Regions from separate parts of the Streptomyces sp. NPDC126497 genome, predicted to be linked through region 2. Evidence: riboswitches for the same ligand, from Rfam matches in the RefSeq annotation. Region 2 holds a riboswitch; each other region holds the start of a gene.
The links. Region 2 has a riboswitch for cyclic di-AMP ahead of ABTY20_RS24200 (M23 family metallopeptidase). Riboswitches for the same ligand answer to the same signal wherever they lie in the genome.

Region 1 (4,565 bases), on a different contig from region 2:
GCCTCCCCCGCGGTCGTCGTCTTCTCGGATTCGTACGGTGCCATGTGTGCCCTACCTCCGTGGTCGGCGGCGGCTTCCGTCTCGTGTCCTCACACCAGTTCCGCTCTGAGCCGCCATTCTCACCCGAACCGGTGAGAAGTGGTGTTGTCCGTCGTGGTCCATCCGACCAAATCCGGCGGACGGATTCGTCAGCCTCCGGACGCAACTCCCCGTACTGCTGGGGTATGACACGCGGGACGGTTCCCTCCCCCGCCCCGTAGGGGTCGTGCGGGGGTCCGGGCCGGCTCAGCCCGCGCGGTGCACCACCGCGTCGCACAGCTGCACGAGCGCCCTCTTGGCCTCGCACTCCCGCAGCGGGGCCAGCGCCGCGCGCGCCTCCTCGGCGTAGCGCACGGTGTCCCGGCGGGCCTGCTCCAGCGCGGGGTGGGCGCGCAGCAGCCGCAGCGCCTCGGCGTGCCGGGCGTCGTCGGTGAGGTCGGAGTCGAGCAGCTCGCACAGGGCGATGTCCTCGGCGAGGCCCAGCCGGGCCGCCCGCTCGCGCAGCCGCAGCACGGGCAGGGTGGCGATGCCCTCGCGCAGGTCGGTGCCGGGCGTCTTGCCGGACTCGTGGGAGTCGGAGGCGATGTCCAGGACGTCGTCGGCGAGCTGGAAGGCGACGCCGAGCCGCTCGCCGTACTGGGTGAGCACGTCCACGACCGTCTCGTCGGCACCGGACATCATCGCGCCGAAGCGGCAGGAGACGGCGACCAGGGAGCCGGTCTTGCCGCCGAGCACGTCGAGGTAGTGGTCGACCGGGTCGCGGCCGTCCTGCGGTCCCGCGGTCTCCAGGATCTGCCCGGTGACCAGCCGCTCGAACGCCTCGGCCTGCACCCGCACGGCCTCCGGGCCGAGGTCGGCCAGGATGTGCGAGGCCCGGGCGAAGAGGAAGTCGCCGGTGAGGACCGCGACGGAGTTGCCCCAGCGGGTGTTGGCGCTGTCGACGCCGCGCCGCACCTCGGCCTCGTCCATCACGTCGTCGTGGTACAGCGTGGCCAGATGGGTGAGTTCCACGACCACGGCCGAGGGCACGACGCCGGGCGCGTAGGGGTCGCCGAACTGGGCGGCGAGCATCACGAGCAGGGGACGGAACCGCTTGCCGCCGGCCCGCACCAGGTGCTGGGCGGCCCCCGTGATGAAGGGGACCTCACTCTTGGTGGCCTCGATCAGCCCTTCCTCGACAGCCGTCATCCCGGCCTGGACATCGGCCTCCAGAGCCTGGTCCCGCACGCTCAGCCCGAACGGCCCGACGACGGTCACGAGGGGTCTCCTGTCTGCTGGTGTCCACTGGCGATTACACGGAATGTCGATAGGTCGCTGCCCTCACTCAAGTCAGCGTATCCGGTCACGTTTCGATCACCGCCAGCGCCCGGGGTTACGGGCAGGGCGGCGCGGGGCCGGCGCCGGATCGCTTTCACGCATCGACCACAACGGACATTCCACGACTTTCCAGGACGCGGCAACCCGCCTCTCGCCCCGCTCCCCGGACCCCGTCTCGCCACGCGGACCATCCTGCCCGCCCCGACGCCCGATTTGCCGTAAACACCGGCTTCATTCCTCTTGGCGAGAAATGCACTCGCGACCGGCCCCCCGTGAAGTGGGTCACGCACGATCCGGTACCCCCGCCACGGGCCGCCATTCCCCATCCCCCTTGACCGGCGGCCGAGTTGGCCCTCGATACCCATGAAGGATCAAGTGCCGCAAAACGCCCATTCCAAGATCAAAAGGCGTCTTATGTGATTCCCGGACTTGTTCCCGACATCTCCTCTCGCATACGTTCCGGGCCTGCCGGGTGGACGCCTAATCCTGCCGCCGCCCGCATCAACCGACGACGATCACTCACGACGGCAGGAGCGGGGGACCCAGGTAAGCCGCCGGACCGGACACCGCGCCGGGACGGCTAGGGGTGAAGCCATGCCCGCAGGGGCACGGCCGGGCACTCTCCCGCCCGAACCCGACAGCTCACCTCGCAGGCGTAGGAGAGGAACCCAGACATGCCTGCTTCCGGTCAGTACCGCCGCCGCCTCGCCCGCTCCCTCGCCGTCGCCGGCGCCGGCGTCGCCGTGGTCGCCCTGCCGCTGTTCGGGGCGACCGGCGCCTCCGCGGCCACCACCGAGCCGACGACGACCGCCGCCGGCTCCGTGACGGCGTACCCGGACGACCTCGACGGCTGGATCCGCGAGTCGCTGGACGTCATGGCGCAGAACGGCATCCCGGGCAGCTACGACAGCATCCACCGCAACATCATGCGCGAGTCCTCCGGCAACCCGTACGCCATCAACAACTGGGACTCCAACGCCGCCGCCGGCACCCCGTCGAAGGGCCTGCTGCAGATCATCGACCCGACCTTCGCGGCCTACCACGTGCCCGGCACCGCCTTCGACCCGTTCGACCCGGTCGCGAACATCACGGCGGCCTGCAACTACGCCGCCGACCGCTACGGCTCCATCGACAACGTCTTCGGCGCGTACTGAGCCACCCGCTGACGGGCGAGCGCCGTCGCCCCGCCGAACAGCCGCTCGAGGACGACGGCCACGCCGTCGTCCTCGTTCGACGCGGTGACCTCGTCCGCCACCGCCTTCAGCTCGGGATGCGCGTTGGCCATGGCGACGCCGCGGGCCGCCCAGTCGAACATGGGGACGTCGTTCGGCATGTCGCCGAAGGCGATCGTCCGCGCCGGGCCCAGCCCCAGGTGCTCGGCGGCCAGCGCCAGCCCCGTCGCCTTGGTCACCCCGCACGGCTGGAGCTCCACGGTGCCCGGCCCCGACATGGTGACCGTGGCCAGGGAGCCGACCACCGACCGGGCCGCCGCCGCCAGCGCGTCGTCGGACAGGTCCGGGTGGCGCAGCAGCACCTTGCTGATCGGCCGGTCCCACAGCTCGTCGCGCCGCTCGACGCGCACCGCGGGCAGGGTCGGGTGCGGCATCAGATAGCCGGGCTCGATCAGCGTCAGCCCGTCGACCCCGTCCTGGTCGACCGCGGCGCACACCTCCCCCACCTCGGCCTCGATCTTGCCGAGCGCGGCCTCCGCCAGCTCCCGGTCCAGCGTGACCGACCACAGCAGCCGGTCCGCGCCGGCGTCGTACACCTGCGCGCCCTGGCCGCACACCGCGAGCCCCGTGCAGCCGAGGTCGTCCAGGAGCGGCCGCACCCTGGGGGCCGGGCGCCCCGTCACCACGAGGTGCCGCGCGCCGGCCCGCTCCGCCCGCGCGAGCGCGGCGAGGGACCGGTCGGAGAAGGTGTCGTCGCCGCGCAGCAGCGTCCCGTCCAGGTCGGTGGCGATGAGTGAGTACGCGGTGGGTGCGGCCATGATCAGAGAATACGGACAACCCGACGGTCCGATTCGCCATGCCCGTTTCCGCTCGCTTTCGATGCGTTTCCCCTTCTTCGGACGCCAGGTAAGGACCGGTTCAGGACTCTTTCCCCGTTTGGCAAGAACATGGTCCGCTATCTACCGTCCGCCCGGTCCCGGGCGGTACCTTCCAAGGGCCCAGGGGGGACTTGATCGGGGGGTCGGGTGAGCGGTGGACGCGTGCGCGTGCTGGGGCCCGGGGAGCTCGGCGAGGGGGAGCGGGAGCGCTGGCGGGAGCTGCGTGCCGCGACGGACGCACCGCGCAACCCGTTCATGGAACCGGAGTTCAGCGTCGCCGTGGCCCGGGTGCGGCCGCGGGCCCGGGTCGCCGTGCTGTACGAGGGTGCGCAGCCGGTGGGTTTCCTGCCGTACGAGCGGGGCGCGCTGGGGCAGGGGCGGGCGATCGGACTCGGGGTGTCGGACTGCCAGGGCGCGGTCCTGGCTCCCGGTGTCGCCCCGGAGACCGCCGAACTGCTGCGGGCCTGCTCGGTGTCGAGCTTCGTCTTCGACAACCTGGAGGCCGGCCAGGGGCTGTTCGTGCCGTACGCGGCCGAGGAGCACGCCACCTACGTCGTCGACGTGGGGAAGGGCTACGCGGCGTACGAGTCGGTGCTGCGCACCCGGTCGCCGAAGTTCCTGAGGACCACGCTGGCCAAGGAGCGCAGGCTGGGCCGCCGGGCCGGGGCCGTGCGGTTCGTCTTCGACGAGCGCGACCCGGCGGCGCTGCGCGCGCTCATGGAGTGGAAGTCGGCGCAGTACCGCAGGACCGGACGGCGCGACCGGTTCGCGCGGGAGTGGATCGTCCGGCTCGTGGGCCGGCTGGCCGGGACCCGGGCCGCCCAGTGCACCGGCGCGCTGTCGGTCCTGTACGCCGGGGAGCGTCCCGTCGCCGCGCACTTCGGACTGCGGTCGGCGTCCGTCCTGGCCTGCTGGTTCCCGGCGTACGACCCAAAGTTCGCGACGTACTCGCCCGGCCTGGTGCTGCACCTGCGGATGGCCGAGGCGGCGGCGGCCGAGGGCATCGGGATGCTCGACCTGGGACGCGGTCCGGCCGCGTACAAGGACTCCCTGAAGACCGGTGAACTCGCCGTGTACGAGGGGGCGGCGACCCGTCCGGGGGTGGGCGCCGCGCTGCACCGGCTGGGCCGCGGGCCCGCGCGCCGCGCGCACGGCTTCG
Region 2 (4,565 bases):
CCACCCTGGAGGACGCCCGCCAGTTCTTCCGCACGTACTACGCGCCGAACAACGCCGTGCTCTCCGTGGTCGGCGACATCGACCCGGAGCGGACGCTCGCCTGGATCGAGAAGTACTTCGGCTCCATCCCGTCCCACGACGGCAAGCCCGCCCCCCGCGACGGCTCGCTGCCCGAGGTCATCGGCGAGCAGCTGCGCGAGGTCGTCGAGGAGGAGGTCCCCGCGCGTGCGCTGATGGCCGCCTACCGGCTGCCCGAGGACGGCACGCGCGCGTGCGACGCCGCCGACCTGGCGCTCACCGTCCTCGGCGGCGGCGAGTCCTCGCGGCTCTACAACCGGCTCGTGCGGCACGACCGCACGGCCGTGGCCGCCGGGTTCGGCCTGCTGCGGCTGGCCGGGGCGCCCTCCCTGGGCTGGCTGGACGTGAAGACGTCCGGCGACGTGGAGGTGCCGGTCATCGAGGCCGCCATCGACGAGGAGCTCGCCCGGTTCGCCGAGGAGGGCCCCACGGCGGAGGAGATGGAACGCGCCCAGGCCCAGTTGGAGCGCGAGTGGCTCGACCGGCTCGGCACGGTCGCCGGCCGCGCCGACGAACTGTGCCGGTACGCCGTCCTGTTCGGCGACCCGCAGCTCGCCCTGACCGCCGTGCAGCGCGTCCTGGAGGTGACGGCGGAGGAGGTGCAGGAGGTCGCCAAGGCCCGCCTGCGCCCCGACAACCGCGCGGTGCTCGTCTACGAGCCCGTCGCCCCGGAAGCCGAGGACGCCGAGGACGCCGCCGCAGCCGCCGGCACCGACGAGAACGAGGAGACGGCGAAGTGACCGAGCTCGCCACGATGGACTTCCACCCGCAGCCGCAGGCGGGCGACGCCACGCCCTGGGCCTTCCCGGCCCCCGAGCGCGGCACGCTCGACAACGGCCTGACCGTGCTGCGCTGCCACCGCCCCGGCCAGCAGGTCGTCGCCGTCGAGGTGCTCCTCGACGCGCCCCTGGAGGCCGAGCCGGCCGGTCTCGACGGTGTCGCCACGATCATGGCGCGGGCCTTCTCCGAGGGCACCGACAAGCACTCCGCCGAGGAGTTCGCCGCCGAGCTGGAGCGCTGCGGCGCCACCCTGGACGCGCACGCCGACCACCCCGGCGTCCGCCTCAGCCTGGAGGTCCCGGCCTCCCGGCTCACCAAGGGGCTCGGGCTGGTCGCCGACGCGCTCAGGGCGCCCGCGTTCGCCGACAGCGAGGTCGAGCGGCTGGTCCGCAACCGCCTCGACGAGATCCCGCACGAGCTGGCCAACCCCTCCCGGCGTGCCGCCAAGGAGCTCTCCAAGGAGCTGTTCCCGGCGAGCGCCCGTATGTCGCGCCCGCGCCAGGGCACCGAGGAGACGGTCGCCGGCATCGACTCCGCGGCCGTGCGCGCCTTCTACGAGAAGCACGTCCGTCCCGCCACGGCGACCGCCGTGGTCGTCGGCGACCTCACCGGCGTCGACCTGGACGCGCTGCTCGGCGACACGCTGGGCGCCTGGACCGGTTCCCCGGCGCAGCCGCGGCCCGTTCCCCCGGTGGTCGCCGACGACACCGGCCGCGTCGTGATCGTGGACCGTCCCGGCGCCGTCCAGACGCAGCTGCTGATCGGCCGCATCGGCCCCGACCGGCACGACCGCGTGTGGCCCGCGCAGGTGCTCGGCACGTACTGCCTCGGCGGCACCCTCACCTCCCGCCTGGACCGCGTGCTGCGCGAGGAGAAGGGCTACACCTACGGCGTCCGGGCGTTCGCACAGGTCCTCAGGTCCGCCCCGGACGGCACGGGCGCGGCGATGCTGGCCATCAGCGGCTCCGTCGACACCCCGAACACCGGTCCCGCCCTCGACGACCTGTGGACCGTGCTGCGCACGCTCGCCGCGCAGGGGCTCACCGACGGCGAGCGCGACGTCGCCGTGCAGAACCTCGTGGGTGTGGCGCCGCTCAAGTACGAGACCGCCGCGGCCGTCGCGAGCACCCTGGCCGACCAGGTCGAGCAGCACCTGCCGGACCACTACCAGGCCGATCTGTACCGGCAGTTGGCCGAGACCGGCACCGTGGAGGCCACCGCGGCCGTGGTGAACGCCTTCCCGGTGGACCGCCTGGTGACCGTCCTCGTCGGCGACGCGGCACAGATCAAGGCGCCCGTCGAGGCCCTCGGGATCGGTGAAGTCACCGTCGTGGCCGCCGAGTAGCGGGCGGCGGGGCGCACGCGCGCCCGGGCCCCGGTGACGCGGACGTCACCGGGGCCCTCTTATGCCCGAATCGGGGCGGAAGTTGCCCGTCTGCCCTGTGGGATGCGCTACAAAAACCGGGATCCGTTTGAGGATCGGAAGGGGTCCCGCTTAGCTTCGTCCGGGCTGTTCGTCGGGCAGTGCGCCGCACCCGCGGCACCGGACAGCCATCGCCGAGTCCCCGTACGGCGCGAGCCAGGGGAGCCGGGGACCCACCTGAGTCCCTGGGGTGAATCGGACGCCCGCGCGTGTCGCGAGGGGGTCCGTAGGAGACCTTCCTGCTCCGAACCCGTCAGCTAACCCGGTAGGCGAGAGGGAAGGAAAGGACCAGCCTGTACATGGCGTTCACCCGCGCCCCGGGCAAGCACCGTCGTCCCGGCAGGATGCAGCGCGGCACCGCCCGCGCGGCGGGCGTCGCGGCGCTCACCACCACCGGTGTCGTCGGCTCCCTCGCGGCCCCCGCGCTCGCCGCCGAACCCGCCGCCGCGCAGACCGGCCTGACCCCCGTCGTCACCCTGGGCGACGCGGTCGCCGACCGGATCGACGCGCAGGCGGCCGCCCAGCACGAGGCCGCCCGGGAGGCCGCCGAGGCCGCCGCGCGCAAGGCCGCCGAGGAGGCCGCGCGCGAGAAGGCCGCCGAGGAGGCCGCGAAGGCCCGCGCGGAGAAGGAGCGTGCCGCCCGGGAGGCCGAGCGCGAGCGCCTCAACACCTTCGTCTCCCCGATCCCCGGCTCGTACGTCTCGACCAGTTACCGGGCCGGCAGCTCGCTGTGGTCCTCCGGCAGCCACACCGGCGTCGACTTCCACGCCGCGAGCGGCACCCCCGTCCAGTCGGTCGGCGTCGGCACCGTCGTCGAGGCCGGCTGGGGCGGCGCGTACGGCAACCAGGTCGTCGTCAAGATGCACGACGGCACGTACACGCAGTACGGCCACCTGTCGTCCGTCGCCGTCTCGGTGGGCCAGCAGGTCGCCGCCGGGCAGCGGATCGGCCTCTCCGGCGCCACCGGCAACGTCACCGGCCCGCACCTGCACTTCGAGGCCCGCACGACCGCCGAGTACGGCTCCGACCTCGACCCCGTCGCCTACCTCCGCGCGCACGGCGTGAACCTCTGACCCGCCGCCCCGCCCGCTTCCCGGTGCCCCGGCTCACCCGAGCCGGGGCACCGGTGTTTCCGGGGAAGGCCTGTCCAAAAAATACGTATGGATTCCGGCCCCCCTTCGGAAATTCCCGCCGATTGCAATAGAGTCACGGAACACGCGTCAATCGTCGACGTTTCACGGGGATTAAGTCGGAGGTCGGTCATGCGTATTCCCGCGCACTCGGTGTGCACGGCGATCCGGGACGACATCGTCGCGGGCGTCCACGAGCGCGGCGGCCGGCTCACCGAGGAGGTCCTCGCCCGCCGGTACGGCGTCTCCCGCGTCCCCGTCCGGGAGGCGTTGCGCACACTGGAGGCCGAGGGGTTCGTGGTGACCCGGCGGCACGCGGGCGCGTGCGTCGCGGAGCCCACCGAGCAGGAGGCCGCCGACCTGCTGGAGATGCGCGTGCTGCTCGAGCCGCTCGGCGCCTCCCGCGCGGCCCAGCGCCGCACCGAGGCCCATCTGAAGGTGCTGCGCGGGCTGGTCCGGCTGGGTCGGGAACGCGCCCGCCGGGGCGACAGCGACGACCTGCGCTCCCTGGGCGGCTGGTTCCACGAGACGCTCGCCCAGGCCACCGGCAGCCCGGCGCTGACGTCGGCGCTGACCCAGCTGCGGCACAAGATCGCCTGGATGTACGCCGTCGAGGGGCCGTCCGACCCGGTCGAGCACTGGGCGGAGCACGGTGCGATCGTGGACGCGGTGGCGCGCGGCGACGGCGAGCGCGCGCGGTCCGTCACGGCGCTGCACACCGAGCGCACGCGCGCCGCGCACCGTCTGCGGTTCGCCTCCGGCGCCGTCCGCGCGGACCGCGTGAGGAAATCGCAACATGCCGTAAACACGACGGGTCTCCGGAATTAACACGGGTGCCGTATACAAAGAGGGAGTAATTCCGGGGGTTTTCCGTGCTGCCCCGGAAGGGAATCGAAAAGGCCCGCCCGGTGGTCCGGGCGGGCCTTTCGGTGTCACGGGCGGGTATTCCGGTGAAGGGACGATTCCCGCGACCGTGAATGCTCAGACGGTCTCGGGGAGCTCCTCGAGACCCTCGGAGACCAGCTTCGCCAGACGGTCCAGGGCGGCGTCCGCGCCCTCGGCGTCGGAGGCGAGGACGATCTCCTCGCCGCCCTGGGCGCCCAGGCCCAGGACGGCCAGCATGGAGGCCGCGTTGACGGGGGTGCCCCCGGCCT
Region 3 (4,565 bases), on a different contig from region 2:
TCGATGCGCAGCAGCTGGTTGTACTTGGCGACGCGCTCGGAGCGGGCCGGGGCACCGGTCTTGATCTGGCCGCAGTTGGTGGCGACGGCCAGGTCGGCGATGGTGACGTCCTCGGTCTCGCCGGAGCGGTGGGACATCATGCACTTGAAGCCGTTGCGCTGGGCCAGCTCGACGGCGTCCAGGGTCTCGGTCAGCGAGCCGATCTGGTTGACCTTGACCAGCAGGGCGTTGGCGGCGCCCTCCTCGATGCCGCGGGCCAGGCGCTCGGGGTTGGTGACGAACAGGTCGTCGCCGACGAGCTGGACCTTGTCACCGAGCTTGGCGGTGATGGTCTTCCAGCCCTCCCAGTCGTCCTCGAACAGCGGGTCCTCGATGGAGACGAGCGGGTACGCGTCGACGAGCTCGGCGTAGTACTCGGTCATCTCGGCGGCGGAGCGCTCCTTGCCCTCGAAGGTGTAGGAGCCGTCCTTGTAGAACTCGGACGCGGCGACGTCGAGCGCCAGGGCGATCTGCTCGCCGGGGGTGTAGCCGGCCTCCTTGATCGCCTCGAGGATGAGGTCGAGGGCCTCGCGGTTGGAGCCGAGGTTCGGTGCGAAACCGCCCTCGTCGCCGAGGCCGGTGGCCAGGCCCTTGCCCTTCAGGACCTTCTTCAGGGTGTGGTAGACCTCGGCGCCCCAGCGCAGGGCCTCGGAGAAGGACTCCGCGCCGATCGGAGCGATCATGAACTCCTGGATGTCCACGTTGGAGTCGGCGTGCGAGCCGCCGTTCAGGATGTTCATCATCGGCACCGGCAGCAGGTGCGCGTTGGGGCCGCCCAGGTAGCGGAAGAGCGGGAGGTCGCTGGCCTCGGAGGCGGCGTGGGCGACGGCGAGCGAGACGCCGAGGATGGCGTTGGCGCCGAGCGAGCCCTTGTTGTCGGTGGCGTCCAGGTCGAACATCGCCTGGTCGATCAGGCGCTGCTCGGTGGCGTCGTAACCGACGAGCTCCGGGCCGATCTGCTCGATGACGGCCAGCACGGCCTTCTCGACACCCTTGCCCAGGTAACGGCCTGCATCGCCGTCACGGAGTTCGACGGCCTCGAAGGCGCCGGTGGAGGCACCGGACGGGACGGCGGCACGACCGGTGCTGCCGTCGTCGAGGCCGACCTCGACCTCGACCGTGGGGTTGCCTCGGGAGTCCAGGATTTCCCGGGCTACGACGACGTCGATGGACGGCACGAGCATCTCCTTCATGGATGTGACGCGGGTGAGCAGGGCCACGGTGGGTCCTGCGAGACCGAGCCTAACCGGCTCCGGGCGATCGGCCAGCCGGTCGCCCGCCCCGTGGACAGAACCGAGAGTAAATTGTTTCCGAACGGAACAAAATAGTTTCCGGAAACCCGGACGTGAAAACCCCGCCCCGGTGCGTACGGGGGAGGACGCACCGGGGCGGGGAGCAGGGGGGCCGCCGCTTACTTGAGGTGCAGCTGCTGGCCCGGGTAGATGAGGTCGGCGTCGTCGACGATGTCGTCGTTCAGCTCGAACAGCTCGGCCCAGCCGCCCTCGACGTCCCGCTCGGCGGCGATGGAGCTGAGCGTGTCGCCCTTGACGACCTTGTACTCGCCGTCGCCCTTCTCGACCTTCTTGCCGGTCGGGGTGGTGACGGTCTCCTTCTCGGCCGGCTCGGCGGCCTTCTGCTCGGTCTGCCGCTCGGCGGCCGGGCGCTCGGCGGAGCGGGAGGCCTTCTGCCCGGTCTCGCGGGTCTCGGCGGAACCGGCGCCCTGCGAGGAGCCGGAGCCGTTCGAGGAGGAGCCGCCGTAGGCGGCGTTGGACAGGCCCGTGCCGCAGACCGGCCAGGCGCCCTTGCCCTGGCCCGCGAGGACCTTCTCGGCGATCTCGATCTGCTGCGCCTTGCTGGCCCGGTCGGCGGTGGAGGCGTACTGCGTGCCGCCGTACGCGGCCCAGGTGGAGGCGGAGAACTGCAGACCGCCGTAGTAGCCGTTGCCGGTGTTGATGGACCAGTTGCCGCCGGACTCGCACTGGGCGACGGTGTCCCACTCGGAGGCGGTGGCGGCGGAGGCGCTGCCGGCCGCCATCAGCGGGGCGGCGACGGCGGCGGAGGCGACGCCGGCCACGGCGATCGCTCGGGTGGCCTTGGACGGACGACGGTGCTTGCCCTTGCCGGAAAACAGCATGGATGGATCCCCTCACCGACGCCTGCGAGGTGAGCTGTCGGGTTCGGGCCGGTTGAGTTGCCCGGCCGCGCCCCTCACGGGACGCGGCTTCACCCCAAGCCCGACCCGGTGTCAACCACCGGACCGAGCGCCTACCTTGGGTCCCCCGCTCCTGCCTACGGCGCATGACGCGACGACTGTTCCCGTGCTTCCGCCGGCAGGATTAGGCGTGGCGGAAGCCGGTGCCCGCGGTGGCGAGCAGTCACGACCGTAAGCACGCGATCCACGGAATTTCAAAGACGATCAAGGCTTCTGAGACCTATCTCTCACACCCTTTAAAAGGGACATTCACCGCGAATCATGACGTCAACTGCCGCCGCGCGCAGACGTCTTCGGGCGTCACTCCTCGCCCGGCTCGACCCCGACCTCGAGCTCCTGACCGGGCAGGATGAGGTCCGGGTCGGCACCGACGACCTGCTCGTTCTCGACGTAGAGCGACCGCCAACCGCCCTCCACGGCGAGGGAGTCGGCGATGGACGAGAGGCTGTCCCCGGTGCGCACGGTGTACGAGCCGTCGGCGGCGTCGCGGGGGGCGTCGGTGCCGCGCGAGGCGTGCCGGCCGGACGAGTCCGACCTGCGGTCCGCCACCTCGCCCTCCTCGGCGCTGACGCCGCGGTGGCGACCGGTGCCGGTCCCTTCGGCGTCGGTGAGCTCGGAAGAGCCGGTGGTCTGCCCGGACTTGTCCGACTCGTCGCTCTTGGGGGTGGCCGAGGCGGAGGGGGAGGTGCCGGATCCGGCGCCGGATCCGGTGTCCGAATCCGCGTCCGAGTCGTCCGACGTGTCGGATGTGGCCGATTCACCGGCCGGACCCTCACCGCCCTCCGTCCGCTCGGCGCCGGACGACGAGGCGGAGGAAGCGGACGAATCGCCGGAGTCCGACGATCCGGACGACTCCGACGAGTCCGATGAATCGGAGGAACCAGAGGAACCAGAGGAACCGGACGCACCCGACGCCGAGTCCTCCGCCACACCCGTGTCGATGTCGGCCGACGCCGCGTCCTGGTCGAGACCCGCCGTCAGCCCGCAGGTGCGCCACGCGCCGACCCCCTGGTCGGCGAGGATTCTCTCGGCCACGGCTATCTGCTGGCCGCGGCTGGCCTGGTCGGCGCTGGGCGCGTAGTCCAGGCCGCCGTGCCTCTCCCAGTCGTCCTGGGTCAACTGCAGGCCGCCGTAATAGCCGTTGCCGGTGTTCTGGCTCCACGAGCCGCCGCTCTCGCATTCGGCGACCCGGTCCCAGGTCGCACCGTCGGCCGCACTGGCGCTGCCGGCCCCGAGGAGCGGGATCGCGATGGCGGAGCCGGTCACTCCGGCCGCGACGAGGAGAGCCGGAGCCTGGCGGGGGCGACGGTGTCGACCGTTCCCGGAGAGCATGCGGAAACCTTTCGCAAGACAGCAATGACCGGCGCGGCAAATGGAAACCCATCCGCTGCACTTGATGGGTGAACGTATAGGCAGACGATCACTTGTCACAAGTTCATGCCGCGCAGATCACGTGAAGATCACAGAGTTGAACGCGTGTCATGTTTGCGCTGGTCCCCCCGGGGGCACTGCGGACGGCGGCCCGCTCCGTCACTCCCGCGGACCGTTCCGCGACGGGGTGAACTCCACCGGGAGGGTGCGCAGTCCGCGCATGATGAGCCCGCCCCGCCAGCGCAGCTCGGCGGGTTCCACCGCGAGCCGCACGTCCGGCAGACGCGTCAGCAGGGTGGCGAGCGCGGTCCGGCCCTCCAGGCGGGCCAGCGGGGCCCCCAGGCAGTAGTGGATGCCGTGGCCGTACCCCAGGTGCTGGTTGTCGCGCCGGCCGAGGTCGAGCACGTCCGGGTCGGCGAACCGCTCCGGGTCCCGGTCCGCGGCGGCGAGGACGACGAGGACGGGGTCGCCGGCCGCGATGCGCTGCCCGCCGATGGTGACCGGCTCGGTGGCGAACCGCCAGGTGGCGAGCTCCACGGGACCGTCGTAGCGCAGGAGCTCCTCGACGCCGGTCTCCAGCAGTCCGTGTTCCCCGGCGGCGAGGGCCTTCTGCAGACGGTCCCGCTGACCGGGGTGGGTGAGCAGGGCGTAGGTGCCGTTGCCGATGAGGTTGACGGTGGTCTCGAAACCGGCGAACAGCAGGATGAACGCCATGGCGGCGACCTCGTTCCCGGTGAGGTGCTCACCGTGGTCGGAGGCGCGGATGAGGCCGGAGACGAGGTCCTCGCCGGGGACGGGCCCGGTGGGGAGCGCCTCGCGCTTGCGGTGGATCAGCTCGGTGAGGTAGCCGCGCATCTTCTTCACCGACCGGGCGACCCCGCCGCGCGGCCCTCCTCCGTGGCGGATCATCATGCCCGCCCAGTCCCGGAAGTCGTCCTGGTCC

Region 1: linked by a shared signal. The riboswitch ahead of ABTY20_RS04600 (transglycosylase SLT domain-containing protein) and the one ahead of ABTY20_RS24200 (M23 family metallopeptidase) in region 2 are both predicted to bind cyclic di-AMP.
Region 3: linked by a shared signal. The riboswitch ahead of ABTY20_RS10905 (transglycosylase family protein) and the one ahead of ABTY20_RS24200 (M23 family metallopeptidase) in region 2 are both predicted to bind cyclic di-AMP.

What each region holds. Positions count from the first base shown of each region.
Region 1 covers NZ_JBEORT010000005.1:14,259-18,823, reverse strand. Annotated here, with positions in the region: gene ABTY20_RS04610 (LolA family protein) at 1-44, opposite strand, end outside; gene ABTY20_RS04605 (polyprenyl synthetase family protein) at 286-1,296, opposite strand; cyclic di-AMP (ydaO/yuaA leader) riboswitch at 1,856-2,027, shown strand; gene ABTY20_RS04600 (transglycosylase SLT domain-containing protein) at 2,031-2,510, shown strand; gene ABTY20_RS04595 (HAD family hydrolase) at 2,474-3,346, opposite strand; gene ABTY20_RS04590 (GNAT family N-acetyltransferase) at 3,554-4,565, shown strand, end outside.
Region 2 covers NZ_JBEORT010000065.1:33,813-38,377, reverse strand. Annotated here, with positions in the region: gene ABTY20_RS24210 (M16 family metallopeptidase) at 1-818, shown strand, start outside; gene ABTY20_RS24205 (M16 family metallopeptidase) at 815-2,203, shown strand; cyclic di-AMP (ydaO/yuaA leader) riboswitch at 2,404-2,568, shown strand; gene ABTY20_RS24200 (M23 family metallopeptidase) at 2,581-3,354, shown strand; gene ABTY20_RS24195 (GntR family transcriptional regulator) at 3,544-4,239, shown strand; gene ABTY20_RS24190 (HPr family phosphocarrier protein) at 4,393-4,565, opposite strand, start outside.
Region 3 covers NZ_JBEORT010000016.1:38,487-43,051, forward strand. Annotated here, with positions in the region: gene eno (phosphopyruvate hydratase) at 1-1,217, opposite strand, end outside; gene ABTY20_RS10905 (transglycosylase family protein) at 1,451-2,173, opposite strand; cyclic di-AMP (ydaO/yuaA leader) riboswitch at 2,178-2,346, opposite strand; gene ABTY20_RS10910 (LysM peptidoglycan-binding domain-containing protein) at 2,552-3,583, opposite strand; gene ABTY20_RS10915 (cytochrome P450 family protein) at 3,782-4,565, opposite strand, start outside.